Regions from separate parts of the Mesorhizobium sp. B2-3-7 genome, predicted to be linked through region 4. Evidence: predicted binding sites of a transcription regulator. Region 4 holds the regulator's gene; each other region holds the start of a gene.

The links. Region 4 encodes PhoB, which activates phosphate uptake and scavenging genes when phosphate is short. Its sites were predicted from a motif close to TGTCATNNANCTGTCAT; they were not measured.
Positions count from the first base shown of each region.
Region 1: the regulator PhoB is predicted to act here: its motif matches at 3,154-3,170, upstream of FJ940_RS23440 (ceramide glucosyltransferase).
Region 2: the regulator PhoB is predicted to act here: its motif matches at 2,793-2,809, upstream of phnC (phosphonate ABC transporter ATP-binding protein).
Region 3: the regulator PhoB is predicted to act here: its motif matches at 3,697-3,713, upstream of ugpB (sn-glycerol-3-phosphate ABC transporter substrate-binding protein UgpB).

Region 1 covers NZ_VFVV01000013.1:123,975-131,268, reverse strand. The annotation lists gene FJ940_RS23455 (O-succinylhomoserine sulfhydrylase) at 1-1,187, shown strand, start outside; gene FJ940_RS23450 (BrnA antitoxin family protein) at 1,209-1,535, opposite strand; gene FJ940_RS28890 (hypothetical protein) at 1,588-1,830, shown strand; gene FJ940_RS23440 (ceramide glucosyltransferase) at 1,895-3,046, opposite strand; gene apaG (Co2+/Mg2+ efflux protein ApaG) at 3,278-3,670, shown strand; gene FJ940_RS23430 (Hsp33 family molecular chaperone) at 3,807-4,838, opposite strand; gene argF (ornithine carbamoyltransferase) at 4,962-5,873, opposite strand; gene FJ940_RS23420 (aspartate aminotransferase family protein) at 5,889-7,088, opposite strand.
Region 2 covers NZ_VFVV01000008.1:46,976-54,269, reverse strand. The annotation lists gene FJ940_RS16935 (alpha-D-ribose 1-methylphosphonate 5-phosphate C-P-lyase PhnJ) at 1-458, shown strand, start outside; gene phnK (phosphonate C-P lyase system protein PhnK) at 455-1,231, shown strand; gene phnL (phosphonate C-P lyase system protein PhnL) at 1,296-2,003, shown strand; gene FJ940_RS16920 (DapH/DapD/GlmU-related protein) at 2,000-2,617, shown strand; gene phnC (phosphonate ABC transporter ATP-binding protein) at 2,879-3,727, shown strand; gene phnD (phosphonate ABC transporter substrate-binding protein) at 3,819-4,727, shown strand; gene phnE (phosphonate ABC transporter, permease protein PhnE) at 4,786-5,742, shown strand; gene phnE (phosphonate ABC transporter, permease protein PhnE) at 5,745-7,103, shown strand.
Region 3 covers NZ_VFVV01000016.1:60,857-68,150, forward strand. The annotation lists gene FJ940_RS25315 (sn-glycerol-3-phosphate import ATP-binding protein UgpC) at 1-145, opposite strand, end outside; gene ugpE (sn-glycerol-3-phosphate ABC transporter permease UgpE) at 153-1,001, opposite strand; gene ugpA (sn-glycerol-3-phosphate ABC transporter permease UgpA) at 1,010-1,894, opposite strand; gene ugpB (sn-glycerol-3-phosphate ABC transporter substrate-binding protein UgpB) at 2,134-3,438, opposite strand; gene FJ940_RS25340 (ATP-binding protein) at 3,835-4,959, opposite strand; gene kaiC (circadian clock protein KaiC) at 4,956-6,449, opposite strand; gene FJ940_RS25350 (circadian clock KaiB family protein) at 6,433-6,756, opposite strand; gene FJ940_RS25355 (Crp/Fnr family transcriptional regulator) at 7,018-7,294, shown strand, end outside.
Region 4 covers NZ_VFVV01000017.1:26,192-33,485, forward strand. The annotation lists gene FJ940_RS25810 (PAS domain-containing protein) at 1-11, shown strand, start outside; gene pstS (phosphate ABC transporter substrate-binding protein PstS) at 531-1,589, shown strand; gene pstC (phosphate ABC transporter permease subunit PstC) at 1,655-2,644, shown strand; gene pstA (phosphate ABC transporter permease PstA) at 2,648-3,499, shown strand; gene pstB (phosphate ABC transporter ATP-binding protein PstB) at 3,496-4,299, shown strand; gene phoU (phosphate signaling complex protein PhoU) at 4,325-5,032, shown strand; gene phoB (phosphate regulon transcriptional regulator PhoB) at 5,052-5,741, shown strand; gene FJ940_RS25845 (ROK family protein) at 5,749-6,990, opposite strand; gene xylF (D-xylose ABC transporter substrate-binding protein) at 7,250-7,294, shown strand, end outside.

The sequences.
Region 1 (7,294 bases), on a different contig from region 4:
TGACGAGCAAGACGCGCAACTGGAAGCCTCAGACCGCACTCGTGCATGGCGGGACCCTGCGTTCCGGCTTCGGTGAAACTTCCGAGGCGATGTACCTGACCCAGGGCTATGTCTATGAAACGGCCCAAGCCGCCGAAGCCCGCTTCAAGGGCGAGGAACCGGGCTTCATCTATTCGCGCTACGCCAATCCGACCGTCGACATGTTCGAGAAGCGCATGTGCGCGCTCGAAGGCGCCGAGGACGCGCGCGCCACCGCGTCCGGCATGGCGGCGGTGACGGCAGCCCTCCTGTGCAGCGTCAAGGCCGGCGATCACATCGTTGCGGCGCGCGCCCTGTTCGGCTCCTGCCGCTGGGTGGTCGAGACGCTGGCGCCGCGCTACGGCATCGAGGCGACGCTGGTCGACGGCACCGACATCGCCAATTGGGAAAAGGCGGTTCGGCCCAACACCAAGCTGTTTTTCCTGGAAAGCCCGACCAACCCGACGCTTGAGGTGGTGGACATCGCCGCCGTCGCTTCGCTTGCCAATTCGATCGGCGCGCGGCTGGTCGTGGACAATGTCTTCGCCACGCCGCTGCAGCAGAAGCCGTTGCAGCTCGGCGCGCATATCGTGGTCTATTCGGCGACCAAGCACATCGATGGCCAGGGCCGATGTCTCGGCGGCGTCATTCTGTCGGACAAGAAGTGGATCGACGAGAACCTGCACGATTATTTCCGCCATACCGGCCCCAGCCTGTCACCGTTCAATGCCTGGACGCTGCTGAAGGGCCTGGAAACGCTGCCGCTGCGCGTGCGCCAGCAGACGGAGAGCGCCGGCAAGATCGCCGATTTCCTGGCCGAGCAGCCGGAGATCGCCCGCGTGATCTATCCCGGGCGCGCCGACCATCCGCAGGCTGACGTCGTGAAGAAGCAGATGTCGGGCGGTTCCACCCTGATCTGCTTTGACGTCAAGGGCGGCAAGCAGGGTGCCTTCGCCTTGCAGAACGCGCTCGACATCGTCCTGATCTCGAACAATCTCGGTGACGCCAAAAGCCTGATCACCCATCCGGCGACGACGACGCACAAGAACCTAAGCAACGAAGCGCGCGCCGAGCTCGGCATCGGACCCGGCACGCTCAGGCTGTCGGTCGGGTTGGAAGATACCGACGATTTGCTGGACGACATCGCGCAGGCGTTGAAGGCCCGATGAGGACTGGTGGCAGACCGAGGATTACAGGCCTGCCGCTTTGCGCAACGCTTCGTTCATGCGCGTCTGCCAGCCATCACCACCGGCCCTGAAACGGTCGACAACATCGGCGTCGAGGCGCAACTGTACCGCACGTTTGGGTCGCGCAAGCGGCGGTCGGCCAACTTTGCGGCGCGAAGCGGCATCGGTCGGCTGCGCATCCGGATCGGCCTCGGCGGCGGCAGTGATCGCAGCATCTTCCTCGTCGGTCCTCGCGCCAAGCGCCTTTCTGGCGAGCCCCAAAGCATCAGCGCGCGACTGCTTTGGGGGAGTAGCCTCGCGGCGCACGATCGTCTTAGAGGTTTTCGACATAGTCCGTAATCTCCTGTCTCGTTGCCTTGCGTAGCGAAATTACGCGGATCGCATGGCTTCGCTCGACATAGACCATCACAAAAACGCCAGCCTCGATCAGACCGATGGCAACAAGACGATCCTCGCCAAAATCCTCGCTGTCATCGAGCCGGATAACGGCATTGGCGAAATCGAAGGACGGAGCGATCGCGAAATCCACGCCATGCTTGGCCCTGTTTGTCTTTGCCTTGTTTCATCCCACTCGAACAGCATCGCCGTCGGGGCGCTCCATAGGTTATTGTATACACAAAAATAGAGCCAAGTTCAACAATTTTTGTATATACGATAACCTTCCTCGACATCAAGCTGAACCGCCGACATCAAGCGCGGGAGGGCGTCTCTTCGAGCTCGGCCGCCTTGGTGCCGATGGTCATGGCGTTGCCGCGCCAGTCGACGGCCCCGCCCAGCCAACCGCGCATCCAGATCGCCGGCAACATCAGGTCGCGTGCGATCATCGCGGTGACGATGCGCGGCGACAGATACCAGCCCTTTGCCGAGGCGAGCATGCATTCCGGCAGGTAGGCGAGCGCCAGCACGCAAAGCGCTGTCATGGGCAGGCTGACGCCGGCGCTGGCCGCGGCGATCAGCGCCAGCACGAGCGGAGCCGCCACGCCGGTCAGGATCTCGGGCGCGAAGAAGAGCGGAAAGGTGACGCGGCGCAGGCGCGCCCAGCGGGCCTGGCGCGACCAGATCTCGCCCGGCATGCGCTGCCCGAGCGGCTGCTCGAAGGGCGAAGCGACGAGATTGACGCGCAGGCCGAGCCTGTTGACCAGTTTGGTCGACGCGGCATCCTCCGCGATCTCGGCGGCGAGCGCACGGATGCCGCCATTGGCGTCGAGCATCTGCTTGTTCCACAACATGCTCTTGCCCTGGGCAAAGCCGAGGCCAAGCGCCTCGCCGGCATATTGCCAGCGCGCCTGCAGCGTGTTGAGGAAAGCGCATTCGACTTCTGCCCAGAAGCCGTCGGGCCGCGAACCGATCGGCGTCGAGCAAACCAGGCCGGTGTCCCGCCGCCATGCCGCCATCAGGTGCTGGACGTAGTCTTTCGGCATCAGCACGTTGGAATCGGCGAGAATGACCCAGTCGTGGCGCGCTGCCTCCCAGCCCTTGACGCAGTTGTTCAGTTTCGGGTTGGCGCTGACGCGGTCGTCGCCGGTGAGCAGGCGGGCCGGCACGGCTGGAAAGCGGGCGATCGCGGCGCGGATCGGCTTGACCGCGGGGTCGTCGGCATGGGCGACACAAAAGATCAGTTCGTAGCGCGGCCAGTCGAGCGAGAAAGCGCGCTCAAGCGTCTCATGGGTAAACGGCTCGACGCCGCGCGCCGGGATGACGATCGACACAGGCAGCGGCTTGCCGGCCGGCGGCGCGATGGCGGCGCGCCGTTTCAGGCGCGAGCAGGCGAGCAGGATGCTGGCGAGATTTGAGGCGATGAGAGCGATCGAAAGCGAGCCGGTTATGAGAGCGAGTTCCATCGATATCCGGTCACTCCAGAAAAACCGGCCCGCTTGGCGGCCGTTTTCGACAGTTCGACAGAGCGCCCGAGTCGCCCGGCATTGCTGGTGCACACCATCACTGTCATGTGTCACTCAAATGACATTGTTTGTCGGCACCTGCCCTTCAGGGACAGCAACTCGGACGCGCACGGTTGATCGAACCGCAAAGAGCGCCGAATGTTCCACACCGGATTTGTTTTGGAGCCGCTCATGTACCGCGCCGTCACGCGCAACATCGAAGTGCAGGTCAGGCCGTTCTATCTCGAGGACCGCTCGGATCCTTCGGAAAACCGCTATGTCTGGGGCTACCAGATAACGATCGACAACCAGTCCGACGAATTCGTGCAGCTGTTGTCGCGCTATTGGCACATAACCGACGGCGCCGGCCGGGTCGAGGAAGTGCGAGGTGCCGGCGTGGTCGGCGATCAGCCCGAACTCAATCCCGGCGACAGCTATCAATACACGTCGGGCTGTCCGCTCTCGACCCCGTCGGGGATCATGGTCGGTCACTACACCATGCGCAACGAGCGGGGCGAGACATTCGACATCGCCATCCCCGCCTTCTCACTCGACCTGCCGGGGACAAGGCGGACGGTGAATTAGACGAGGCGAAATCGGCGACAGCGTCGTTCTCCCCGTCACTATACGGCGAGAAATGTCCGGCAGGAATGAGGGGCAGCGCCGCCCCTCATCCGCTCTTGGGCCCCTTCTCCCCGTAGAACGGGGAGAAACAAGAACCCTACTGAGTCGTAAATTCCGCCGGATCGAAGTCATATTGCGTCGAACAGAACTCGCAAGCGACGTGGATGCCGCCGTCCTCGGTGCTGTCCTTGATCTCCTGCGCGGAGAAGCCCTCGAGGATGCCGCGGATCTTGTCGCGGGAGCATGAGCACTGATCGGCGACGGGAACGCCGCCGAAGACCCGCACGCCATGCTCGTGGAACAGACGATAGAGCAGCCGCTCGGCGCCGATGGTCGGATCGATCAGTTCGGTCGGCTCGATAGTGCCGAGCAGCGCCAGCAATTCCTGCCAGGAATTGTCTGTGGGATCGTGGATCTCCTCGCGCGGATCGCCATCCCCGCCGGGCAGGTCAGGAACGCGCATGCGCTCGGAGGCCTGCGGCAGGAACTGCGCCAGGATGCCGCCCGCCCGCCACTGCTCGCGCGCGCCGCCGGGGCCGGGCGTCAAAAGCTTGGCGACGGAAAGCCGGAGATCGGTCGGGATCTGCTCCGACTGGCGGAAATAGGTGCGCGCGGCCTCTTCCAGGGTCTCGCCGTCGAGCTGGACGATGCCTTGGTAGCGCTGCGTGTGAGCACCTTGGTCGATGGTCAGCGCCAGCACACCATTGCCGAGCAGCGTTTGCTGCGAGGTCTCGCCGGCCGCAATCAGCGCCTCCAGCCGGTCGGCATCGAAGCGCGCATAGGCGCGCAGCGCCGAGGGCGTGGAAAAATCCGCGACCAGCATGTCGACAGGGCCGTCGGTGCGGGTCTGCAGGATGAACTTGCCCTCGAACTTGAGCGAGGTGCCGAGCAGCACCGTCAGCACACAGGCTTCCGCCAGCAACCGGGCGACCGGCTCGGGATAATCATGGCGGCCAAGGATCGCGTCGAGCATCGGTCCAAGCTGCACGGTGCGGCCGCGCACATCGAGCGGGCCGACCTCGAAGGGCACGACGTGATCATCGCCGGCGTAACCGAATTCGCCGAGTTTGGGGTGATGTTCAGCCACTTGATGGGTTTCCAGCATGACAAAGCTCCAGGGCGCGGCCATGCCGCCCTTTGGGGAGCATGCGTCTAAACGCGCTTGATTTGTGTGATGCCGCGCAGATAGGCATCGCGCCTCCGGAGATCAAGTTCCCCGGCACGTCAAGCGCCAAGACACTTCAAGTCCACTTCAGGCCCCAAGACACCAGGCAAGCACGGCCTTTTGGGCGTGGAGCCGGTTCTCGGCCTCGTCGAAGACCACCGAATGCGGACCGTCGATGACCTCGTCCGTCACTTCCTCGCCGCGATGCGCCGGCAGACAATGCATGAACAGCGCGTCGGGCTTTGCCTTGGCCATCAGCTTGGCGTTGACCTGGTAGGGCGAAAACACGTTGTGGCCGCGGGCGCGGTGCTCCTGGCCCATCGACACCCAGCAGTCGGTGACGACGCAGTCGGCCTGGTCGACAGCTTCCTCTGGCGAGCGGGTAAAGGAGAGCTTGCCGCCATGCGCCTTTGACCAGTCGACATGCTTCTGCGCCGGCTCGCTGCCTTCGGGCACCGCGACGTTGAGGTTGAAGCGGAACCGCGCCGAGGCTTCCAGCAGCGAATGCAGCACGTTGTTGCCGTCGCCAGTCCAGGCGATGGTCTTGCCGGCGACCGGACCGCGATGCTCCTCGAAGGTCATGATGTCGGCCATCAGCTGGCAAGGATGGGTATCGTCGGTGAGCCCGTTGATCACCGGGATGGTTGCATTCTCGGTCAGCTCCAGCAGCCGCTCATGCGAGGTGGTGCGGATCATGATGGCATCGACATAGCGCGACAGAACCTTGGCTGTGTCGGCGATGGTCTCGGACCGGCCGAGCTGCATCTCGGTGCCCGTCAGCATGATGGTCTCGCCGCCAAGCTGACGCATGCCGACATCGAAGGAGACGCGCGTGCGCGTCGACGGCTTGTCGAAGATCATCGCCAGCACCTTGCCTTCGAGCGGTTTCGAGCGCTCGCCCGCCTTGAGGCGCGCCTTGCGCTCCACTGCGTCGGTCAGCATGGAGCGCAGGTCGCCTTCGGAAACGGCGGAGAGGTCGGTGAAATGACGAAGTGACATCAGGAGCTTTCGAATTTACTTCGCGGCTTCAGCGGCGATGGCCTCGAACAGGGCCTTGGCGCCGGCGCGAATGCGCTCCAGCGCTTCATGGATCTCGCTGTCCGTGACGGTGAGCGGCGGCAGCAGGCGAATGACGTTGTCGCCGGCCGGAACCGCGAGCAGATGCTGGTCGCGCAGCGCCATGTTCACCTTGCCGTTGGGCATGGCGCATTTGAGGCCCAGCATCAGCCCCGTGCCCCTGATGTCCTCGATGACCTCGGGGAATTCGTCGGCCACCCCTGCCAGCCCTTGCTTCAACAACAGCGCCTTGCGCTGCACATCCGCCAGGAAGCCCTCCTCCAGCACCACGTCGAGCACGGCATTGCCGACCGCCATGGCCAGCGGGTTGCCGCCGAACGTAGTGCCGTGGACGCCCGCGGTCATGCCGACAGCCGCCTCGTCGGTGGCAAGGCAGGCGCCCATCGGGAAGCCACCGCCAATGCCTTTGGCGATGGCCATAATGTCTGGAGCGACCCCCGACCATTCATGCGCGAACAGCTTGCCGGTGCGGCCGATGCCGCACTGGACCTCATCGTAGATCAACAGCAGGCCGTGCTGGTCGCAGAGCTGCCGCAGCCGCTTCAGCGATTGTGTCGGCACCGGGCGGATACCGCCCTCGCCCTGCACCGGTTCGATCAGGATCGCCGCGGTCTCCGGCGTGATCGCTTTTTCGGCGGCGTCGATATCGTCGAAGCCGACCTGGTCGAAACCCTCGACCTTGGGGCCGAAGCCTTCGAGATATTTGTACTGGCCGCCGGCCGCGATGGTCGCCAGCGTGCGGCCATGGAAGGCGCCCTCGAAAGTGATGACGCGGAAACGCTCGGGATGGCCCTTGACGAAATGGTAGCGCCGCGCCGTCTTGATCGCGCATTCCAGCGCCTCGGCGCCCGAATTGGTGAAGAACACCTTGTCGGCGAAGGTGGCGTCGGCCAGCCGCTCGCCGAGCCGGCTCTGCCCCGGGATCTCGTAGAGATTGGAGACGTGCCAGAGCTTGGCAGCCTGTTCAGTGAGCGCCGCGACCAGATGCGGATGGCCGTGGCCCAGCGAATTGACGGCTATGCCGCCGGCAAAGTCGAGATATCGCTCGCCCTTGTCGGTAACCAGCCAAGTGCCTTCCCCATGGTCGAAAGCCAGGGGTGCGCGAGCAAAGGTCTCGAAAAGCGCCGAACCGCTCATTATATGCGTCTCCGGAACCGGAAAATCAAAAAAGCCGCCAAAGCGGCGGCCTTTGCGGCTTATCGGGTTTTTCAGCCATGAAGTCAACGAAAACGTCGCGTAGTGGCGCGCGGCAAGCCTCCCGACGGGACGCCGGCTCATAAGTGAGCTGGCAAGTTGGGGAAAACCGAAAAAACCGATTCGTGTTGCACTTCGGACTCTTGTCA
Region 2 (7,294 bases), on a different contig from region 4:
GCATCGCCACCACCTATGCCTATCCGGTGAAGGTCGAGGGCCGCTATGTGATGGACCCGTCTCCGACGCCGAAATTCGACAATCCCAAGATGCACCGCTCGCCGGCTTTGCAGCTGTTCGGCGCCGGCCGCGAGAAGCGCATCTACGCGCTGCCGCCCTTCACTGATGTGGTCAGCCTCGACTTCGAGGATCATCCGTTCGAGGTGCAGACCTTCGACCAGCCCTGCGCGTTGTGCGGCGCCGAGAACGTCTATCTCGATGAGGTCATCCTCGACGATCACGGCGGCCACATGTTCGTCTGCTCGGACACCGATCATTGCGAGAAGCGGCGCAGCACGCCTCCCTCCCCCTTGTGGGGAGGTCGCGCCGAAGGTGGCGGTAGCGACCCATCGGCAGCCTCCACCCCGGCGCTGCGCGCCGACCCTCTCCACAAGGGGGAGGGTAAGGAGATACAATGACCGACGAACCCTTGCTGCGCGTTTCGGCGCTCTCCAAATTCTACGGCTCGCGCGTCGGCTGCGACAACGTCACCTTCGATCTGTGGCCGGGCGAAGTCCTGGCTGTCGTGGGCGAATCCGGCTCCGGCAAGACGACATTGCTCAACTGCCTGTCGACGCGGCTGCTGCCCTCCTCCGGCACCGCCAGCTACCGCATGCGTGACGGCCAGTTCCGCGAACTCTACCGCATGAGCGAGGCCGAACGCCGCTTCCTGATGCGCACCGACTGGGGCTTTGTCCACCAGAATCCGGCCGACGGCTTGCGCATGACGGTGTCGGCCGGCGCCAATGTCGGCGAGCGGCTGATGGCGGTGGGCGACCGCCACTACGGCAAGATCCGCGCCACCGCCGTTGACTGGCTGTCGCGCGTCGAGATCGAGGAAGACCGCATCGACGACGAGCCGCGCGCCTTTTCCGGCGGCATGCGCCAGCGCCTGCAGATTGCCCGCAACCTCGTCACCGGCCCGCGGCTGGTGTTCATGGATGAACCGACAGGCGGCCTCGACGTCTCGGTGCAGGCGCGCCTGCTCGATCTCTTGCGCGGCCTCGTCACCGATCTCGGCCTCGCCGCCATCGTCGTCACCCACGACCTCGCGGTGGCGCGGCTTTTGTCCCAGCGCATGATGGTGATGAAAGACGGCCGCGTCGTCGAAAGCGGCCTCACCGACCGTGTGCTCGACGACCCGCGCGCGCCGTACACGCAATTGCTTGTTTCCTCGATTCTGCAGGTTTGACGATGGCGCCAAGTCACCCCCCTCTGTCCTGCCCGCAAACGAATAACGATTGGAGTACCTTCTGATGCCGACGCCTCTCGTTGTCTCCGATCTCGCCAAGAGCTTCACCATGCATCTGCGCGACGGCATCAAACTGCCTGTCGTCGCCGGTGTCTCCTTCTCGATCGGCGCCGGTGAATGCACCGTGCTCGGCGGCCCGTCCGGGGCCGGCAAGAGCTCGATCCTGAAGATGCTCTACGGCAATTACGCCGTCGACGAAGGCCAGATCATCGTCACGCACGAAGACGGGCTCATCGATCTCGCCAGCGCCAGCCCACGCACCGTGCTTGCCGTGCGCCGCCAGACCATCGGCTATGTCAGCCAGTTCCTGCGCACCGTGCCGCGCGTACCGGCGCTCGACGTCGTCGCCGAGCCGCTGGTGGAGCGCGGCGAGGATCGCGAAACAGCAAGAAGCAAGGCGCGCGCCTTGCTGGCGCGGCTCAACCTGCCGGAAAAACTCTGGGCATTGCCGCCGGCGACCTTCTCCGGCGGCGAGCAGCAGCGCGTCAACATCGCGCGCGGCTTCATCACCGGGCACCCGATCCTGCTGCTCGACGAGCCGACCGCTTCGCTCGACGCCAGGAACTGCGATGTGGTGATCGAACTCATCGCCGCCAAGAAGGCGGCAGGCGTCGCCCTGCTCGGCATCTTCCACGACCATGATGTGCGCGAAGCGGTGGCCGACCGCATCATCGACGTCACCGCCTTCGCCCCGGGAAAGCTCGCCGCATGACTAAAAAACTGTCGGAAACGCCGCTGGTCCATCCGACGGCGGATGTGGAGAATTCGACGCTTGGCCGGTGGACCGAAATCGCCGACCGCTGTCGGGTTTCGGAAAGCGAACTCGGCGACTATTCCTACATGATGCAGGACTGCGCCGTCTGGTGTGGGACGATCGGCAAATTCTCCAACATCGCGGCAAGCGTGCGCATCAACGCCACCAACCACCCGACCTGGCGACCGACGCTGCATCACTTCACCTACCGCGCATCGGACTATTGGGACGATGCCGAACACGAGAGCGAATTTTTCGCTGAGCGCCGCGCCAGGCGCGTCACAATCGGCCACGACACATGGCTTGGCCATGGCTCGACAGTCCTGCCCGGCATCACCGTCGGCGATGGCGCCGCCGTCGGCGCCGGAGCGGTGGTATCGAAGGATGTCGCTCCCTACACCATCGTCGCCGGCGTGCCGGCAAAGCCGGTCCGCGAGCGCTTCGACCGCCGCACCGCCGAGCGCTACCAGGCGCTTGCCTGGTGGGATTGGGACCATGCGAGGCTGCGCGCCGCACTCGACGATTTCCGTCAGCTCGAGGCCGAAGCTTTCCTGGAAAAATACGGTGGATGACGGTGGTGAATGGAATAGGGCTGCTCACTATTCGCATCCCTTACACAGAGTTCGGGCAGGGGGCTGTCTTCTCGAGCCGCCTGCCTTCCGCAGCTTCAGGGACATGGAAGCACTTCGAGGAACTGATTGGTCCTGGCCTGATCGCGCACGACACGGCTGTGGGTGGTAACAAAACTGACATCAATCCGACACCGCAGGTTCATGGCGCTGCGCTAGCGAGGGTCAACAGGACCTTCAACCGCGACTGGACGGGAACGCACCATGTCAGCCACGCTCGAAATCCGCGGCGTCACCCGACGATTTGGCAAGAACACCGCCGTTAACGATGTCAGCATCTCGATCCCGCAGGGTCAGATGGTCGGCGTCATCGGCCGTTCCGGCGCCGGCAAGTCGACCCTTCTGCGTATGATCAACCGCCTCATCGATCCCAGCCATGGATCGATTTTCTTCGACGGAGCCGAGGTCTCGCAATTGCGCGGTTCGCCGCTCAGGCGCTGGCAGCGCGACTGCGCCATGATCTTCCAGCAATTCAACCTTGTGCCGCGCCTCGACGTGCTGACCAATGTGCTGCTCGGCCGGCTGAACCATCGTCCGACCCTGTCGAACCTTTTCGGCATGTTCTCGCGAACCGAATGTGCGCAGGCGGTCGCGGCCCTCGAGCGGCTCGACATCGCCCGTACCGCGCTGCAGCCCGCCGGCACCTTGTCGGGCGGCCAGCAGCAGCGTGTCGCCATTGCCCGCGCCATGATGCAGCAGCCCCGGGTGATCCTGGCCGACGAACCGATCGCTTCGCTCGACCCGCTCAACGCCAAGGTGGTGATGGATTCGCTGCAGGACATCAATTTGCGCGAAGGCATCACCGTGGTCACCAACCTGCACACGCTGGACACCGCCCGTACCTATTGCAACCGCATCATCGGCATGGCCGCGGGCAAGGTCGTGTTCGACGGGCCGCCGGAGGAGCTTAACCGCGAGGCCGTCCGTCTCGTCTATGGCGCCGACAGCAATGGCGGCGAAATCTCCGAGGCCATCACCTCGACCAGCGTTGCCTTCAAGCAAAAAATCGCCGCATCCGCCGGACCGCTCGAACCCGCGTTCCCGGGTTACTGAGAGCGACCTGGATCGCCAGCCCGCGTCAGGGCACCCGTCAAAATCACCAACGCCGCCGGCGCGGGGCCGGAACCTACAGGAGAGAAATCAGATGTTCAGGAAAATGGTTTTTGGCGCCGTTTCGGTGCTTGCAATGGCCACCGGCGCGGCGCATGCCGCCGATATGAAGGAATTCCGCGTCGGCATCCTCGGCGGCGAGAACGAAACCGACCGGCTGCGCAACTACCAGTGCCTGGCCGATCACCTGAAGGCCGAATTCGGCTTCGAGAAGGTCTCGCTGTTCCCGGCCGCCGACTATGACGGCGTCATCCAGGGACTTCTCGGCGGCACGCTCGACTTCGCCGAACTCGGCGCTTCCGGCTACGCCAGCGTCGTCCTCAAGGATCCCAAGGCGGTAACCCCGATTCTCACAACCCAGCAGACCGACGGCGCGACCGGCTACTATTCGATCGGCCTGGCGCTGAAGTCCTCCGGCATCACCGACATCAAGTTGGCCAAGGGCAAGAAGCTCGGTTACGCCGATCCGGATTCGACCTCCGGCTACCTGATCCCGCTGACGCAGATTCCGAAGGACACGGGCGCGTCGAACGAGACCTTCTTCGCCTCGACCCAGTTCAATGGCGGCCATGAGAACAATGTGCTCGCCGTGCGTGACGGCAAGGTCGACGTGGCGGTGGACGATTCCTCCGGCATCGGCGACTTCAAGGACGGCTACACCTCCGGCACCTTCCACAAGGAAGTCGCCAAGGGCGCCGTCGACCCCAACGACTTCGTCGAGGTCTGGCGCTCGGGCCTGATCCCGAACGGTCCGCTGGTCGTGCGCACGGCGCTCGGCGACGAGATGACGGCCAAGCTGGCGGCCTTCTTCACCGACCTGCCCAAGAAGGACAAGGCTTGCTTCGAAGGCGTCGAAGGCGGTGATTTTACTGGCTACGTTCCGGTGAAGGCGGATTTCTATAACGTCATCGTCGAAGCCCGTAAGGCAGCCATCGGCGGCTAAAGGCAGAAATCAGGAAGGGCGGCGCCGAGAAAACGCCGCCCTTCTTGCATCTCCGACCATGACCCTTTCCCTGACAGCTCCTTCCGGCGCCACGCACCAGATGGCCGACGCCTGGCGTCGCCAGACCTCCTTGCGCCGGCTCTACACCGCCATCGGCGTCGGCCTGTTGTTGGTCGCACTCGGCGGCACCATGTGGTTTGCCGACGAGGCCAATGCCGGGCACTTCTTCGACCGGCTGCCGCATATTCTGGATTTCCTGAGCTGGCTCGTTCCCAAGGACTGGAACGATGTCTGGCGGGCGCTGTTCGACATCGCCTCCCCGCATGACACCGGCACGCAGGAATTCAACTTTCCGCTCGGCCGCGCCTATGTCTGGGGCGGTTTCTACATCCCGGAATATTTCGAGCTGATGCTGACCACGCTTAACGTGGCGCTGGTCTCGACATCAATTGGTTTCGTCTTCGCCGTGCCGTTCTCCTTCATCGCGGCGCGCAACCTGACGCCGCATCCGCTGCTGCGGCTTGTCGTCAAGCGCTTCATGGAACTGCTGCGGGCCTTTCCCGAGATCGTCATCGCCGGCCTGTTCGCGGCCATCGTTTCGATCGGTCCGATCGCCGCCATCATCGCCATCGGTCTGCATTCGATCGGCGCGTTGGGCAAGCTGTTCTACGAGATCAACGAGAACGTCGACATGCGCACCGAGGAAGGCCTGCGGGCCGTCGGCGCCAACTGGTTCGAGCGGGTACGCTTTGCCGGCCTGCCGCAGGTGCTGCCCAATTTCATGTCCTATACGCTGCTCAGGATCGAGATCAACGTGCGCATCTCCACCATCATGGGCGCGGTCGGCGGCGGCGGCATCGGCGAGGAGCTGAAGCTGTCGATCTCGCGCGGCTTCGGCGCCAAGACGATAGCCTTGGTGCTGCTCCTGTTCACGACCATCTTCATCGTCGACCAGTTCTCCGCCTGGCTGCGCCGCAAGCTGGTCGGCGAACAGGCCTTTGTGATGAGCGCCTGATCATGACCGCCGCCGAAATTCAGTCGATCGAGGAACGCTTCCCGCAAGTGTTCCGCCGGCCGTTCCACAAGCGTTTCGGGCCGCTGCTGCTGCTTGGCGGCATCTTGCTCTACCTGCTCTACGCGCTGTGGTTCTTCAATCTGCCGCAAGTGCTGCGGGAATCGCATTGGGAGCGGCTGCCGCTGTTCCTGACCCAGTGGATCAGTTACGACGTGCAGCCGATCTTCCGCCTCGACGAGCCCGAGATAACGGCCAAATACCCCCGCTTTTCTGTACTCGGCCCCAATCCCCACCCGGATTGGGTCAAGACCAACGCCGACGGTTCGGTGACGGTCCTGATCGACGGCACGGCGAAGTCGGTCACCTTCGACAAGGCACGAGCAACGATCGTCGCCGCTGGGACGAGCGTGGCGGTGGCGCTGGACAGCGGCAAGCCGCTGGTCTCGGGACCTGTTCCCGACTGGGTCACCGTGCATGAGGATGAGGTCGTCGCCGACATGGGCTTCGCCGGCGAGGTCCGCGTCGCCCCCGATCGCGTCAGGATCCGCAAGCGCTTTCTCGGCTGGGCGAACTTCGTCTTCGACACACGCTCGCCCTTCTTCGGAAAATCCGCCGGCGAGGTGGTGTCACTGATCACGTCGGGCCCCGAGCTGAAAGCGGGCACCTCCAATCTGGCGCTCGCCGGCAACAACATCTGGAACAATGCGCAGTGGCAGCATGGCGATGTCTGGACAAAGCTGTTGCAGACCATCGTCATGGCCTTTCTCGGCACCGCGCTCGGCGGCATCGTCGCCTTCCCGCTCGCCTTCTTCGCCGCCCGCAACATCACCCCCAACCGGCTGGTCAACCAACTGCTCAAGCGCTTCTTCGACTTCATGCGCTCCATCGATATGCTGATCTGGGCACTGTTCTTCACGCGCGCCTTCGGACCGGGTCCGCTGGCCGGCAGCGCCGCGATCTTCTTCACCGAGATCGGCACGCTCGGCAAAACCTATTCCGAGGCGCTGGAGAACATCGATGACAAGCCGCGCGAGGGTGTTGTGTCGACAGGCGCCAACCGTCTTCTGGTGCAGCGCTACGGCGTACTACCGGAAGTGGTGCCGGTGTTCATCAGCCAGACGCTCTATCAGTGGGAATCCAACACGAGGGGCGCGACCATTATCGGCGCCGTCGGTGCCGGCGGCATCGGCCTGAAACTGTGGGAAGCGATGCGCACCAATTCCAACTGGGCCAACGTCTTCTACATGGTGCTGCTGACGCTGGTCGTGGTCTTCATCTTCGACAACATTTCCAATTTCCTGCGCCGCAGGCTGAGCCGGACGATTCATGACTACAACAGGTTGCAGGCCCAACTGGGCTAACCTTGTGAGGCATAAGCGCGGGCATCGTATGGTGCCGCGCCAAGGGTCGACCCCCACTCCGTCGAGCTGCGCTCGACACCTCTCCCCCGATCGACGGGGGAGAGGAAAGCGCCAGGGCGTCCTGGCCGATCCTAGGCGGAGGCTCCTTTCTGTCCCGAGCCACCGGGGCCCTTTCCTCTCCCTCCGGAGGG
Region 3 (7,294 bases), on a different contig from region 4:
TCCTCAAAAGCGTGGACTTGCCGCAGCCGGACGGCCCGACCAGCACACAGAGTTCCTTGTCGGGAATGGCAATGGAGACGCCCTTCACGGCTTCGACGCCGCCGGCATATACTTTCTTCACGTCCCTCAGATCGACCGTCGCCATCGGCTTCTCACTTTTCGGTGTCGACCAGTCCGCGCACGAACCAGCGCTGCATCAGCACCACAACCAGGATTGGCGGCAAGATTGCCAGGATCGCCGTGACCATGACCAAATGCCATTGGGTGTCGGCATCGGCGAAGGAGACCATCTTCTTCAGTGCGATGACGATGGTGTTCATATCGTTGCTGTTGGTGACCAGCAGCGGCCACAGATACTGCGTCCAGCCGTAGATGAAAAGAATGACGAACAGCGCCGCGATATTGGTGCGCGACAATGGCAACAGGATATCGAAAAAGAACCGCCATGGACCGGCGCCGTCGACGCGCGCCGCCTCGACCAACTCGCCCGGGATGGTCATGAAGAACTGGCGGAACAACAACGTTGCGGTGGCCGAGGCGATCAGCGGGATGATCAGTCCGGCATAAGTGTCGATCATACCGAGGTCGACCATTACCTTGTAGGTCGGCAGGATGCGCACCTCGACGGGAAGCATCAGGGTGATGAAGATCAGCCAGAAGAAAGTCATGCGCAGCGGAAAACGGAAGAAGACGATCGCATAGGCCGACAGGATCGAGATGAATATCTTTCCGACCGCGACGCCGAGCGCCATGATCGTGGAGTTGAGGAGCAGCCTGCCGACGCCGAGCCCGCCGATGCGGCCGACGCCGCCGAACAGCGCCTCGCCGTAATTGTTCCAGAACTCGCTGCCCGGCCGGAAAGGCAGTGGCGGCCTAAGGATGGTTTGCAGCGTCTGCGTCGAGGCAACGAAAGTGTAGTAGATCGGAAAGGCCACGATCAGTATGCCGAGGATGAGCACGGCATGTGCAAGGAAAATGCGAAACGGGGATTGACCGATCATCGCGCTCCTCAGCCGTAATGAACCTTCCGTTCCACGTAGCGGAACTGGATGGCGGTGAGCGCGATGACGATGACCATCAGGATGACCGACTGCGCCGCCGAATCGCCGAGGATCAGATTGACGAAGCCGTCATTGTAGACCTTGTAGACCAGTGTCTCGGTGGCCTTGCCCGGCCCACCGCCGGTGACGGCGTGGACGATGCCGAACGTGTCGAACAGCGCATAGACGGTATTGACGACCAAAAGGAAAAACGTCGTCGGCGCCAAAAGCGGGAAGACGATGGTCCAGAAGCGCTTGGTTTCGCCAGCGCCGTCGATCGCCGCCGCCTCGATCAGCGTTTTCGGCACCGCCTGCAGCCCGGCGACGAAGAACAGGAAATTGTAGCTGATCTGCTTCCAGGCGGCCGCCGCCACCAGAAGGATCATGGCGTCGGTGCCGTTGAGCAGCGGATCCCAGGCGACGCCCAAACGTCTCAGCAGATAAGACAGCGAGCCGATCGATGGATTGAACAGGAACAGCCACAGCATGCCTGCAATCGCCGGCGCCACCGCGTAGGGCCAGATCATCAGCGTGCGGTAGAGGCCTTTGCCGCGCACCACCTTTTCCGCCATCACGGCAAGGAGCAGCGCCACGCCCATGGCAACGATCACGGTCGCGAGCGAAAACACCACTGTGACCTTGATCGAGTTGAGATAGGCCGGGTCGGCAAGCACCTTGCGGAAATTGGCAAACCAGACGAACCTGCTCCTCAGCCCGAACGGGTCCTGCCTCAGCATCGACTGGTAGAGCGCCTGCCCGGCCGGCCAGTAGAAGAACACCAGCGTGATGGCAAGTTGCGGCGCCACCAGGAGGTATGGCAAGACTTTGTTGGGAAAGACGACGCGCGGGGTCAATGCGCCGCTCCGGCGTGGAAAGCCGAGCGGCACTCTACGGCGCTCACCGCTGCCCTGCCGGGCATCTCCCCTTCTTGGAGGAAGATTGGCAGTTCCTGCGGCAGCTGCCATTCTCCAGCTTTGACAATCGCCGAAAACGGTCGCGACAGCCAGTCTCCCCCCTTCAGGGGGAGATGCCCGGCAGGGCAGAGGGGGGCCTCGTAGAGCAAGGACTATAACTCGATAGGTTCGGACGCGCCCTAATTCCCCAGCGCTTCCTTGATTGCCGCGTTGCCACGCGTGACCGCATTGTCGAGCGCCTGCTGGGCGGTTTCCTGGCCGGCAAGCATCTTTTCGAACTCCTCGTTCTGGATGTCGCGCACCTGCGGCAAGTTCGGCAACCGCACGCCCTTCGAATTGTCGGTCGGCGCCTTGCCCGTCATCTGCAGGATCGGCGTCTCGCGACCGGGATTCTTGTCGTAGAAGCCGGACTTTTTCGTCGCCTCATAGGCGGCGAGCGTCACCGGCAGGTATCCCGATTTCTGGTGCAGATATTCCTGCACATCGGTCTTGGACAGATAGGCGAAGAAAGCCGCGACGCCTTTGTACTCCTCGTCGGACTTGCCGCCGAAGACCCAAAGGCTCGCACCGCCCGGCGTCGTGTTCTGCGGCGCGCCCTTGGCGTCGCTGTCATAGGGCAACTGGCCAATGCCGTAGTTCATGCCCGACTTGACGATGTCGCCTAGGCCGCCCGAGGATTCGGTGAAGATGCCGCATTCGCCGGCGAGGAATATCTGCTTGGCTTCGGAGGTGCGCCCGCCATATTTGAAGGTGCCGTCCTTGGCCAGATCGGCGAGCGCCTGGAAATGTTTGACGAAGATCGGCGAGTTGATCTTGAGTTCGACATCACCGCCGGCCAGGCCATTCTGCTGCGTGGCCCACGGCACATCGTTCCACGCCGCGAAGTTTTCCAGGTGTATCCAGGTCAGCCAGGTCGAGGTGTAGCCGCAAGCGGCGGCGCCGCTCGCCTTGATCTTTTTGGCATCCTCCCACACCTCGTTCCAGGTCTTGGGTGGGTTGTTCACATCGAGCCCCGCCTTCTGGAAGATGTCCTTGTTGTAGTAGAGGATCGGCGAGGAGGAGTTGTAGGGGAAGGACAGCATGGTGCCGTCCGGCGTCGAATAATAACCGACGATGCCTGGCAGATACTGGCTCTTGTCAAAGTCCATCCCGGCGCCGGTCAGCACCTCGGCCACTGGCTTGATCGCGTCCCGGGCCGCCATCATCACGCCGGTGCCGACATCGAACACCTGGATGATGTCAGGCGACTGGCCGGCGCGATAGGCGGCGATGCCGGCATTCAGCGTTTCGGGATAGGTGCCCTTGAAAACCGGAACAATCTGGTAGTCGCCCTGGCTGGCGTTGAAATCCTTGGAAATCTTGTCGACGACCTCTGCGTTGGCGCCGGTCATGGCGTGCCACCAGCTGATCTGCGTGACGGCGAAGGCGGAGGTTGTGGAAAGCAGGGTCACGGCGACACCGGCCGCGAAGCCAAAGAACTTCATGTTTCGTCTCCCGTTCTCATTGCTTGTCATTGGCGAAAGGGGCACTCCCGCAATGGCACTATGTGTCGTTCGCGCGCAGCGGACAACGGTTTTGTTGCGGGCAGGCGCACTTCATGTCCGGCTAAAGTAGCGTTCACTTCCGGATGAAAGTGACCCGGAAAAGGATTGCATAGCGGCTTGCTGCTTGAATTGATGTACCAGGGACCTGTCTCGAGACGGTCAGCGACCTCACCGACGGACGGCGTCTAACAGCACATGACAACACTGACATGACAACGCTGAAAAAGGCGTCGGTTTAATGCTCGGTCGATGCGTGGAAATTCCCGTCCCGCGCTCAGCCTGACGGATTTGACATCGGCCAATCAGTCTGCTGGCCGGGAATGGGTCTGCCGCCGCTCAGTTCTGCTGCCGCTCGGTTCCAGAAGCGCGCGGCAAGTAGAGATGCAGGCTTGTTCCCTGACCGATTTCGCTATCGATTCGGACATGCCCACCGGATTGCTTGATGAAGCCGTAAACTTGGCTTAGCCCGAGTCCCGTACCCTGCCCTTCCGATTTTGTTGTGAAGAATGGTTCGAAAACGCGCGCCAGGGTGTCCTTGCTCATTCCACAGCCGGTATCGCGTACAGTCACGCGAACAAATGAAGCCGCCGCTGAACGCAAATCCTCCAGATCATTTGGAAAATTGCTGGTCTCAATCGTGAGGGTGCCACTGCCTTTCATTGCATCTCTGGCGTTCACCGCAAGGTTAAGAACGGCGATGTCGAGCTGGTTGGCATCGATAAGGATAGGGTCCAAGGCTGGATCCAGATTGCATTGCACCCGGATACCGCTCCCCAACGTCCGTTCCAGCAGCGTCGTCAGCCCCTTGATACGTTCATTGAGATCAATCTGTTCCGGGACCAGGGATTGGCGTCGCGAAAAGGCAAGCAGTTGCTGTGTTAGCGCTCCTCCATTTTCGATCCGCCTGAACATCTCCTCGACCAGCAGAGTGACTTTCTCATCCGCAGGATCTTTAGCGATCTGTTTCTCCAGAAGCCGAAGGCCAGACCCGAAAACGGCGAGTAGGTTGTTGAAGTCATGGACAATGCCAGCTGCGAGGCGTCCAATGGCTTCGAGCTTTTGTGACTGGCGTGCGTTTTCTTCTCTTGATCGCTGGGCCGAGACATCGCGCAGGCTGGCAAGCAATGCGGGCCTGCTGTCCCAGGTAACCTCGACCGTACGCATTTCCACTTCTGCCGGCTTGCGGCCGGAACGGTGAACGGTGATCTCGGCGATCTCTCCGGAGACGACCGGACGGCCGAGCGGAACGTGGAGGAGTTCGTCAAGCGGCTGTCCAAAAATTACGGCTGCCGCAGGATTGGCATAGAGCACTGTTCCGTCCAAATCGACCACCAGCATCCCGTCGGCGGTATTTTCGATCAACTGGCGAAAGCTGAGCTGGCTGATGCCAGCCGGAGATGTATCTCCGGGCGATTCCAGCATTTCGGCGGCGTTTTGCGCCGTATTCAAGGCGCTCTTCATGTCGACGTGTTGTCCACGGCGGAGTCGCCGAACACATCAGGCGCGCTGTCAAAGGGCTTTCCAAGATGCATACCGCCACTGTCGATGGTGAAGCGCCGTATCTGTTTGTCGTGTTCGCTGCCGCGCATTTTCAGCACCATCATGCCGCGATGCATGAATTCTTCCTGCTGAATGTAGCGCAACAGAATGATCGAATCGGTGAGTGTGGAAATATGCTGCTCGCTAGCGCTCTGGCCTCCGACAAGCGATTTGTTGGTAGCGGTGCAAAGGCCGGCAATTTCGCGCTTCTTTATGAAGGAGGTGACGCTGATCAAGAACTCACGAAACCCGGTTTCTGGCGCGATGCGCTCCAATGCCGACAAGCTGTCGATTGCCATGCGATCGGGTTTGAACTCCGCCACCAGTTCGCGGATCATCAGAAGGTGATCCGGCAAACTCTGCGCTTCCGGATAAAGGCAGACTACCTTCAGGCGACCATCCGCCTCCATCGCTTCGAAATCGACGCCCCAGCTACGCGCGTTGCGGAAAAGCTGGCCGCGGCTCTCCTCATAGCCGACGAGCAAGGCGCGTTCGCCCGCAGCCACTCCGCCCGCTAGAAAGTTGGTGACAAGTAGAGTCTTTCCGGTGCCTGTGGCTCCACTGACAAGGGTTACGCTGTCGCGAAAGAACCCGCCGCTGCACATTTTGTCGAGTTCGGAATTACCACTGGTGACCCGTTTCGTGCTTGATTGCTGCTCCAGGCGCAACGATGACAGAGGCACAGCTACGATGCCCTGTTCGGCGACCAGCGTTATGGGCACTTCGCCCTCAACGTGACGGCTGCCGCGCATTTTCAGGACTTCTATAGTCCGCCGACGGCGCTCGCGATCAAGGGCATTGCGAAGGATCACGACATTGTCTGCGACGAACTCCTCTATTCGGTGACGGGAGATTTCACCATATTCACTGTTGCGTTCCGCGGTCATAAGGACCGTCAGCCCTTCTTTCTTCAGCGCGGTCGCAATACGTAGAAGTTCGCGGCGCACTGCCGTCTGCTCGGCTACGAAATGATCGAAAAGTTGGGTAACCGAATCGAGCACGATGCGCTTTGCCCCGGCGCTTCGGCTCGCGTGCAGAATGCGGGTCAGAAGACCGGCGAGGTCGAAATCGCCCACAACCACCTGGTCCTGATCGCGCGGGCTCGCATCGACGAAAACAAGCTTGTCCGCCGCTCGCCAGCCGCGGATGTCCCAGCCGAAGCTCGCCATGTTTACCTCGATCTCGGTTGGCGACTCCTCGAAAGTGACGAAGACACCGGCCTCATTGAGACCGGTGATGCCATGCGCCAGGAACTGCGTGGCGAATACGGTCTTGCCGCTACCGGGCGTGCCGCCCACGATGGTGGTGCGTCCGCGCGGCAAGCCACCCATCACCAAGTCGTCAAAAGCCTCGATCCCTGTATTGACGCGTTCAAGAACCGGGTCGATAGAGATCTCATCCGTCGCGGTCATGAATATCATCCTTCTTGCGAAAACCGAAATAGTCCAGAACCTGAGCGATATTGCTGATGTCGCCCACCAGACGGCGCGGGGGATCGGCGGATTCGTCGGAGAGCGTCGGCGTTGCTAGTATCCCTGCTCGCTCCGCCTCATGAGGATGTTCCAGGATATCGAAGATCTGGATTTCAATGGATGCGCTCATCTCCTCGATTATCTTCAGGCGGCTTTCCAGTGCCCGACGAGCACCGGGCGTGTCTCCGGCGATGTAGAGCCGGAGAAGGGGATGGGCCCCTGAAGCGGGCGGTTGTTCCGGGTTCATATCTCACGCTGGTTGCACGGGTTCAGTATCGACGTGCTCTACGCGACACGCCAGCAATTCAACCGCAGGGCTTTGTTGTCCGCCTTGGGCGATCTTCTAGCATTTCGCCTGGAGCCGACGCGCCACAGCTCGCGCTCGATGGGGCCTGGATCAGCACCCCTGTCACTTCTTAGACATTCGCGCTTTGCGCGTCTGCGCACTAGTGGACATTTCTCCGGTTATTGGGATATGGGCCGCAAGCGATCGTTCGGAGGAGTGTAAATGGAAGCCCGCGCCCACATAGACTCCGGCATGATCGGCAACAATCTTCTGCGGGCACTCACCGCGGCAGATTGGGCAATCCTCGAGCCTTGGCTGGATGAGTGGTCGGCCCCCACCGGAACACTGCTTTATGAACCTGGTGACACGGTTCGCCATGCATACTTCCCGAGAGGTCCCAGCCTGATTTCCTATCTCGTCGTGCTGAGCGACGGGCGTGCGATCGAGACGGCTCTGGTCGGACGAGAAGGGGCAATTGGCGGAGTTGTCAGCCAAGGCA
Region 4 (7,294 bases):
ACGCGGGATAGACTTTGCGCCTTCGGCCGGATTGCGGCGAGAATCAGTCGGGGTCGGCCGCTGCCCTTCGAGCAAGACTATGGTGCGATCGCACCATATCAAAGCCTGCGTCCAGCCGGGACAATGACGGCATCGAATTTCCGCTCTCTCTTCTAGTTACGGGCGGGAGCAGCGACCGCCAGTATGAAGCAGCGTCAATCTACCCCAACGGACCTGTTTTTGGCGATGGCCCGGCCAAGACATCCTCTGGCCTCGAGCAACGCGCTCCCGTCCGGCTTTTCTTCGATCAGCGATCCATGCCGAATCCGATGGCTGTTTGGGTGGCCGGATCGCGCAAGTCCCTGATTCCCGAAGGCAAACCGGCGCCATGCCGCAGCCGCTAATCGCCATCGCCTTTCCAAGCGCCGGCGACGCGTTACCGGGCTGACACGAAACTGTCATGCGACTGTTATAATCGAACGCTATTGGCCTCAGCGGGCGCTGGCAAGGAATGGCGCCGAGAGACCATCTTCCGAACAGGAGCAGGCCATATGAGACATTTCATCCGCTCGGCGGCCGTTGCGATCGCAATGGCTGCGGCGTCCACCCTCACCCTTTCCGCGGCAATGGCAGCTGACATCTCCGGTGCCGGCGCCACCTTCCCTTACCCGATCTATGCGAAGTGGGCCGATGCCTACAAGAAGGAGACCGGCATCGGTCTCAACTACCAGTCGATCGGCTCGGGCGGCGGCATCAAGCAGATCAAAGCCAAGACCGTCACCTTCGGCGCTTCCGATGCGCCGCTGAAGGGCGAGGATCTCGAATCCACCGGACTTGCACAGTTCCCGATGGTGATGGGCGGCATCGTTCCGGTCGTCAATCTCGAAGGCATCAAGCCGGGCGAACTGGTGCTCGACGGCCCGACGCTGGCCGATATCTTCGTCGGCAAGATCACCAACTGGAATGACGCGGCGATCGCCAAGCTCAATCCCGACGTCAAGCTTCCCGACCAGGCGATCGCCGTCGTGCATCGCTCCGACGGTTCGGGCACCACGTTCAACTTCAGCTACTACCTGGCCGACGTCAGCGCCGACTGGAAGTCGAAGGTCGGCGTCAACACCGCGCTCGAATGGCCGGTTGGCATCGGCGCCAAGGGCAATGAAGGCGTCGCCAACAACGTCTCGCAGACCGGTGGCTCGATCGGCTATGTCGAATACGCCTACGCCAAGCAGAACAAGTTGACCTATGCCGACATGATCAACAAGGACGGCAAGAAGGTCGAGCCGACGGCGGCGGCGTTCTCGGCGGCGGCGGCCAATGCCGACTGGAGCTCGCAGCCTGGTTACGGCGTCATCCTGGCCAACCAGCCGGGCGCCGAATCCTGGCCGATGACGTCGGCGACCTGGATCCTGGTCTACAAGAAGCCCGGCGACGTGGCGGCGACCGGTGAAGCGCTCAAGTTCTTCGCCTGGTCCTACGCCAAGGGCGACGACATGGCCGGGGCGCTGGACTACGTTCCGATCCCCGACGCGGTCGTCAAGAGCGTCGAGGACATGTGGGCCAAGGACATCGTCGGCGAAGACGGCAAGCCGCTCTATTCCGCCATGTAATCCCTGCTGAACGAGGAGGGCGCTTCACGGCGCCCTCCCTGTCTTCCTTGAAACGCGAGGGCCAGATGACCGCCGTCTCCGAAGCCATGCCATCGTCGGCCGCCATGCGGGCCAGGGAAGCGACGGTCCGACGCTTCGCGCTCACCGATACGATTTTCCGGACGGCGACACGCTTTTCCGCCATCCTCGTCCTGCTCATCCTCGGCGGCGTGGCGATTTCGCTGTTTGCCGGCTCGTGGGAAGCGCTGTCGAAATTCGGGTTCTCCTTCCTGACGACCGAATCGTGGAACCCGGTCACCGAGAATTTCGGAGCGCTGGCCCCGATCTACGGAACCATCGTCACCGCCGCCATCGCCATCCTGATCGCCGTTCCCATCGGCATCGGCATCGCCATCTTCCTTACCGAACTCTGCCCGCGGCCACTCCGGCGCCCCATCGGCATCGCCGTCGAGCTGCTTGCCGGCATACCCTCCATCATCTACGGCATCTGGGGCCTGTTCGTGTTCGCGCCGTTCCTGCAGACGACGGTGCAGCCCTTCATCATCAAGCTTTTCCACGACGTGCCGGGACTCTCCAGCCTGTTTGCCGGCCCGCCCTACGGCATCGGCCTTCTGACCTCGGCGCTGATCCTTGCCATCATGGTCCTGCCCTTCATCACCTCGATCACCAAGGATGTCTTCGACACGGTGCCGGCGGTGCTGAAGGAATCGGCCTACGGCATCGGCTGCACGACCTGGGAGGTCACGCGCCGCGTCGTCATCCCCTATACCCGAGTCGGCATCATGGGCGGCGTCATGCTCGGCCTCGGCCGCGCGCTCGGCGAAACCATGGCGGTAACCTTCGTCATCGGCAACGCCCACCGCATCAGCGCCTCGCTGTTCGCGCCCGGCACGACGATCTCGGCGACCATCGCCAACGAGTTCACCGAAGCCGACGGCGATCTCTATACGTCTTCGCTGGTGGCGCTCGGCCTGATCCTGTTCGTCATCACTTTCCTGATCCTTGCCCTTGCGCGCTACATGCTGCTGCGCATGGACAGCCGCACGGGAGCCTGACCGATGTCGACGGCCACATCGCTTCACAATCGACGCAAGCGCAGGAATGCCGTGATGATGACGCTATGCGTCGCGGCGGCGGGCATCGGCCTGGCCTGGCTGGCGCTGATCCTCGGCGCACTGCTCTATAAGGGCCTGTCGGGTGTTTCGCTCTCTGTGTTCACCGAAATGACACCGCCGCCCGGCGATGCCGGCGGCCTGCTCAATGCCATCTACGGCAGTATCATGATGACAGTCATCGCCGTCATCGTCGGCACGCCGATCGGTGTCCTCGCTGGGACCTACATGGCCGAATATGGCCGCTTCTCGCGCCTCACCACCGTCGTGCGCTTCATCAACGACATCCTGCTGTCGGCACCCTCGATCATCGTCGGCCTGTTCGTCTACGAGCTGCTGGTGCGGCCGATGGGACATTTCTCGGCGATTGCCGGTGCCGTCGCACTGGCCATCCTGGTCATCCCGGTCGTCGTTCGCACCACGGAGGACATGCTCAACCTGGTGCCGAACGCCCTGCGCGAGGCCGGCGCCGCGATCGGCGCGCCGCGCTGGGTGGTCATCCGCTCGGTCGCCTACCGTGCGGCGCTGTCGGGCATCGTCACCGGCATATTGCTGGCCATCGCCCGCATTTCCGGCGAGACGGCGCCGCTGCTCTTCACGGCACTCAACAACCAGTTCTGGTCGAGTAATCTCAATGCGCCGATGGCCAGCCTGCCCGTCACCATCTTCCAGTTCGCTCTCAGCCCCTACGAGGAATGGCAGCAGCTGGCGTGGACCGGCGCACTCATAATCACCCTTACGGTTCTCGGGCTGAGCATCTTCGCCCGCAGCCTTACCGGACGCAGAGAGGACAGATGAAACCGATGTTGTCCACCGAGTTGAATACGCCCGAAGTCGCGGTCGAGAAAGCCAAGATCGAGGTCAAGGGCCTCAATTTCTACTATGGCCAGTCGAAGGCGCTGAAGGATATCAGCCTGTCGCTGCCCGAGCGCAGCGTCACCGCCTTCATCGGGCCTTCGGGCTGCGGGAAGTCGACGCTGCTGCGCGTCTTCAACCGCATCTACGAGCTTTACCCGAGGCAGAGCGCCGAGGGCCAAGTGCTGCTCGACGGCCAGAATATCCTCGACCGTTCGCAGGATCTCAACCTGCTCAGGACCAAGATCGGCATGGTGTTCCAGAAGCCGACGCCGTTCCCGATGTCGATCTACGAGAACATCGCCTTCGGCGTCAGGCTCTATGAGAAGCTCAGCAAGGCGGAGATGGACGGCCGTGTCGAGCAGGCGCTGAAGCGCGCGGCACTGTGGAGCGAGGTCAAGGACAAGCTCAACGCCAGCGGCCTCAGCCTTTCGGGCGGCCAGCAGCAGCGCCTCTGCATCGCCCGCACGGTGGCGGTGAAGCCGGAGGTCATCCTGCTCGACGAGCCTGCCTCGGCGCTCGATCCGCTGTCGACCGCCAAGATCGAGGAGCTGATCGACGAGTTGCAGGCCGATTATACGATCGTCATCGTCACCCACAACATGCAGCAGGCGGCGCGCGTGTCGAAGCAGACCGCCTTCATGTATCTGGGCGAGCTGGTCGAGTTCGACCGCACCGAGAAGATCTTCACGTCGCCCCGCGAGAAGCGCACGCAGGACTATATCACCGGCCGCTTCGGCTGATCCCAGGCATACGAGGACCAAGATCATGGCCGAACACACAGTCGCAGCCTTTGACGAAGATCTCGGACAGATCAGCAGGCTGATCCGCGACATGGGCGATCTCGCCTCATCGATGGTCGGCGGCGCGACCAAGGCGCTCCTGAATTCCGACAACGCGCTCGCCCAGCGCGTCGTCTCCGACGACGCGATCATGGATGCGCGCCAGCGCGAACTCGACGACCGCGCCATCACCCTGATCGCCAAGCGGCAGCCCATGGCGGACGATCTGCGCCATGTCGTCGGCTCGATCCGCATGGCGGGCGATCTCGAACGCATCGGCGATCTCGCCAAGAACATCGCCAAGCGCGTCGGCACCGTCGGCCTTGCCGCCACGCCGCGCGACCTGTCGCACTCCATCGACGCCATGGCGCAGCTTGTGCTGATCCAGGTCCAAGGCGTGATCGAGGAGTATGCGGCGCGCGATGCCGCGGCACTTGCCAAGCTGCGCGCCGACGATGAACGCATCGACGTCAAATACACGTCGGTCTTCCGCGAGCTGCTGACCTACATGATGGAGGATCCGCGCAACATCACCGCCTGCACGCATCTTTTGTTCTGCGCCAAGAATCTCGAGCGCATCGGCGATCACGTGACCAACATTGCCGAAAATGCCTATTATGTGCTGACCGGCACGCAATTGCCCGCCAATCGCCCGAAGCAGGACGAGACGGCGATGTCGGCGCCAGCGGCTTGACGGCAGGGGTGACCAGTCGATGATCGCGCCACGCATCATGGTGGTGGAGGACGAGGAGCCGCTGGGTGTGCTGCTCCGTTACAATCTGGAATCGGAGGGTTATCAGGTAGAGGTGGTGACGCGCGGCGACGAAGCCGAGATCCGCTTGCAGGAGAATGTCCCTGACCTTCTTGTGCTCGACTGGATGGTGCCGGCGGTGTCCGGCATCGAGCTCTGCCGCCGTCTCCGCATGCGGCCCGAGACCGAGCGGCTGCCGATCATCATGCTGACGGCGCGCGGCGAGGAAAGCGACCGGGTGCGCGGTCTCTCCACCGGCGCCGACGACTATCTGGTCAAGCCGTTCTCAACGCCGGAATTCATGGCACGCGTCAAGGCGCTGCTGCGCCGCGCCAAGCCCGAAGTTCTGTCCAGCGTGCTCAAGGTCGGCGACATCGTGCTCGACCGTGAATCGCACCGGGTCTACCGCAAGAAAAGCGAGATCCGGCTCGGGCCGACCGAGTTCCGCCTGCTCGAATTCATGATGCGACATCCCGGCCGCGTGTTCTCGCGCAGCCAACTGCTCGACAATGTCTGGGGCGAAACGATCTATATCGACGAGCGCACCGTGGACGTGCATGTCGGCCGGCTGCGCAAGGCGGTCAACAATGGCCGCATGCCTGACGTGATCCGCACCATTCGGGGCGCGGGGTATGCGATTCGCGAAGACTAGGGATATGTCACGCAACGTTCTCGCCCACGCCTGATTTCGCCTGTGCCCCCGGCGCGAAAATCTCCTGGTCGACGAAGGTCAGCGCGCGCATGGCGCAGCCCTCGCGGATCAGTGGCAGTTCGTTCGGCTCGGTGTCGAAGGAAATCGATTTCGAGTGCTGGCCGCCGGCGGTCTGGGCAATGGCCTCGCGCAGAGCCGGCTCGATCAGGTCGAAGGCGGCGGCGCTGACGCCGACCATGGCGACCGGCGCCGGATCGATCAGCGCGAACAGGCTGCCAAGGCCGTAACCCAGCGCCTCGCCGGCCTTGCGGTAGGCTTCGCGCTCCGGCCCGTCCTTTTCGCGCGCCGAGGCCGCCAGGGTGCGCATGTCGGCGTCGCTGACGTCGACGGGCTCGGTGTCCTCGCCAAGCTGCCTCGCGTTGCGCCAGATGGCATAGTTGCCGGCATAGGCCTCGACGCAGCCGCGCCGCCCGCAGCGGCAGAGCGCCCCGCCGGGGCGATGGATCATGTGGCCGAACTCGCCTCCGGATGAATGGGTGCCGGTGAACAGTTCACCCTTCAGCACCAAGCCCATGCCGATGCCGTGCGACAAAAGGATGGCGATGAAGTCGTCGCGGTAGCGCTGGGGATCGCGCCAGCGCAGCGCCACCGCCATCATGTTGCAATCGTTCTCCATGGTGGCGGGAATGCCGAACTCGGCCTCCAGTATGTCGGCGAAGGCGATGTCGGTCTGCGGCGTGATCGGCGACCACAGCATGGTGCGCGCATCCGTGTCGGTGATGCCCTGGATCGCCAGCGCGATACGGGCGATGCTGCCGACGTCGAGGTCGGGATCCTCGAACCGCCGCCTGACGATGGCCACGCATTCGCCGATCAGCGCCTCGCGCGACAGGGTGAGCGTGTCCAGCCGGCGCTGCTCTTCAGATATCACCTGGCCGGCATAGTCGATGACGGCGACGGAGAGAAAATTCAGCGACAGCACCACGGTCATCACCGCCGCGGCTTCAGGGTTGAGGCTGAGGCCGACCTGCGGCCGGCCGCGTTTCAGCGCACCGGCCTCGCTCGGCTTGCTCTGCGCCAGGATGCCTTCGCCAATCAGGTCGGAGGAGATCGCCGATATGGTGGAATGGCTGAGCCCGGTGGTCGCGGCAATCTCGGTGCGCGAGGGCTGCCCGGCACGGCGCACGGCCGCGATCACCATCGCCCGGTTGCGTCGGCGCAAATCGTCGTGGCGGATTCCGACCGACATGTTTCTCGCATCCTCCCCGTCGCCGCGTTCTCTCCCCAGGATCCCGACGACCGTCAAATACTGGCAGAACCGGCCTTGGCTGTCATTATTTATTCCGGAGCTCGAAAAAAATTCACGAGGACATCAAAATACATCAGAATCGACGTTGACAGCGTTCCGACGATGGACCAGTGTTTTTTCGAGGCTCGAAAAAATAGAGCCTTTGTGCCGGCCTACGGGCCTGTTTGGTCGCGCCATACGCGGCGCAGGGAGGATTAAGATGAAGAGATTCACAGCCGCCATCCTGGCGGGTGTCGCCATGTCG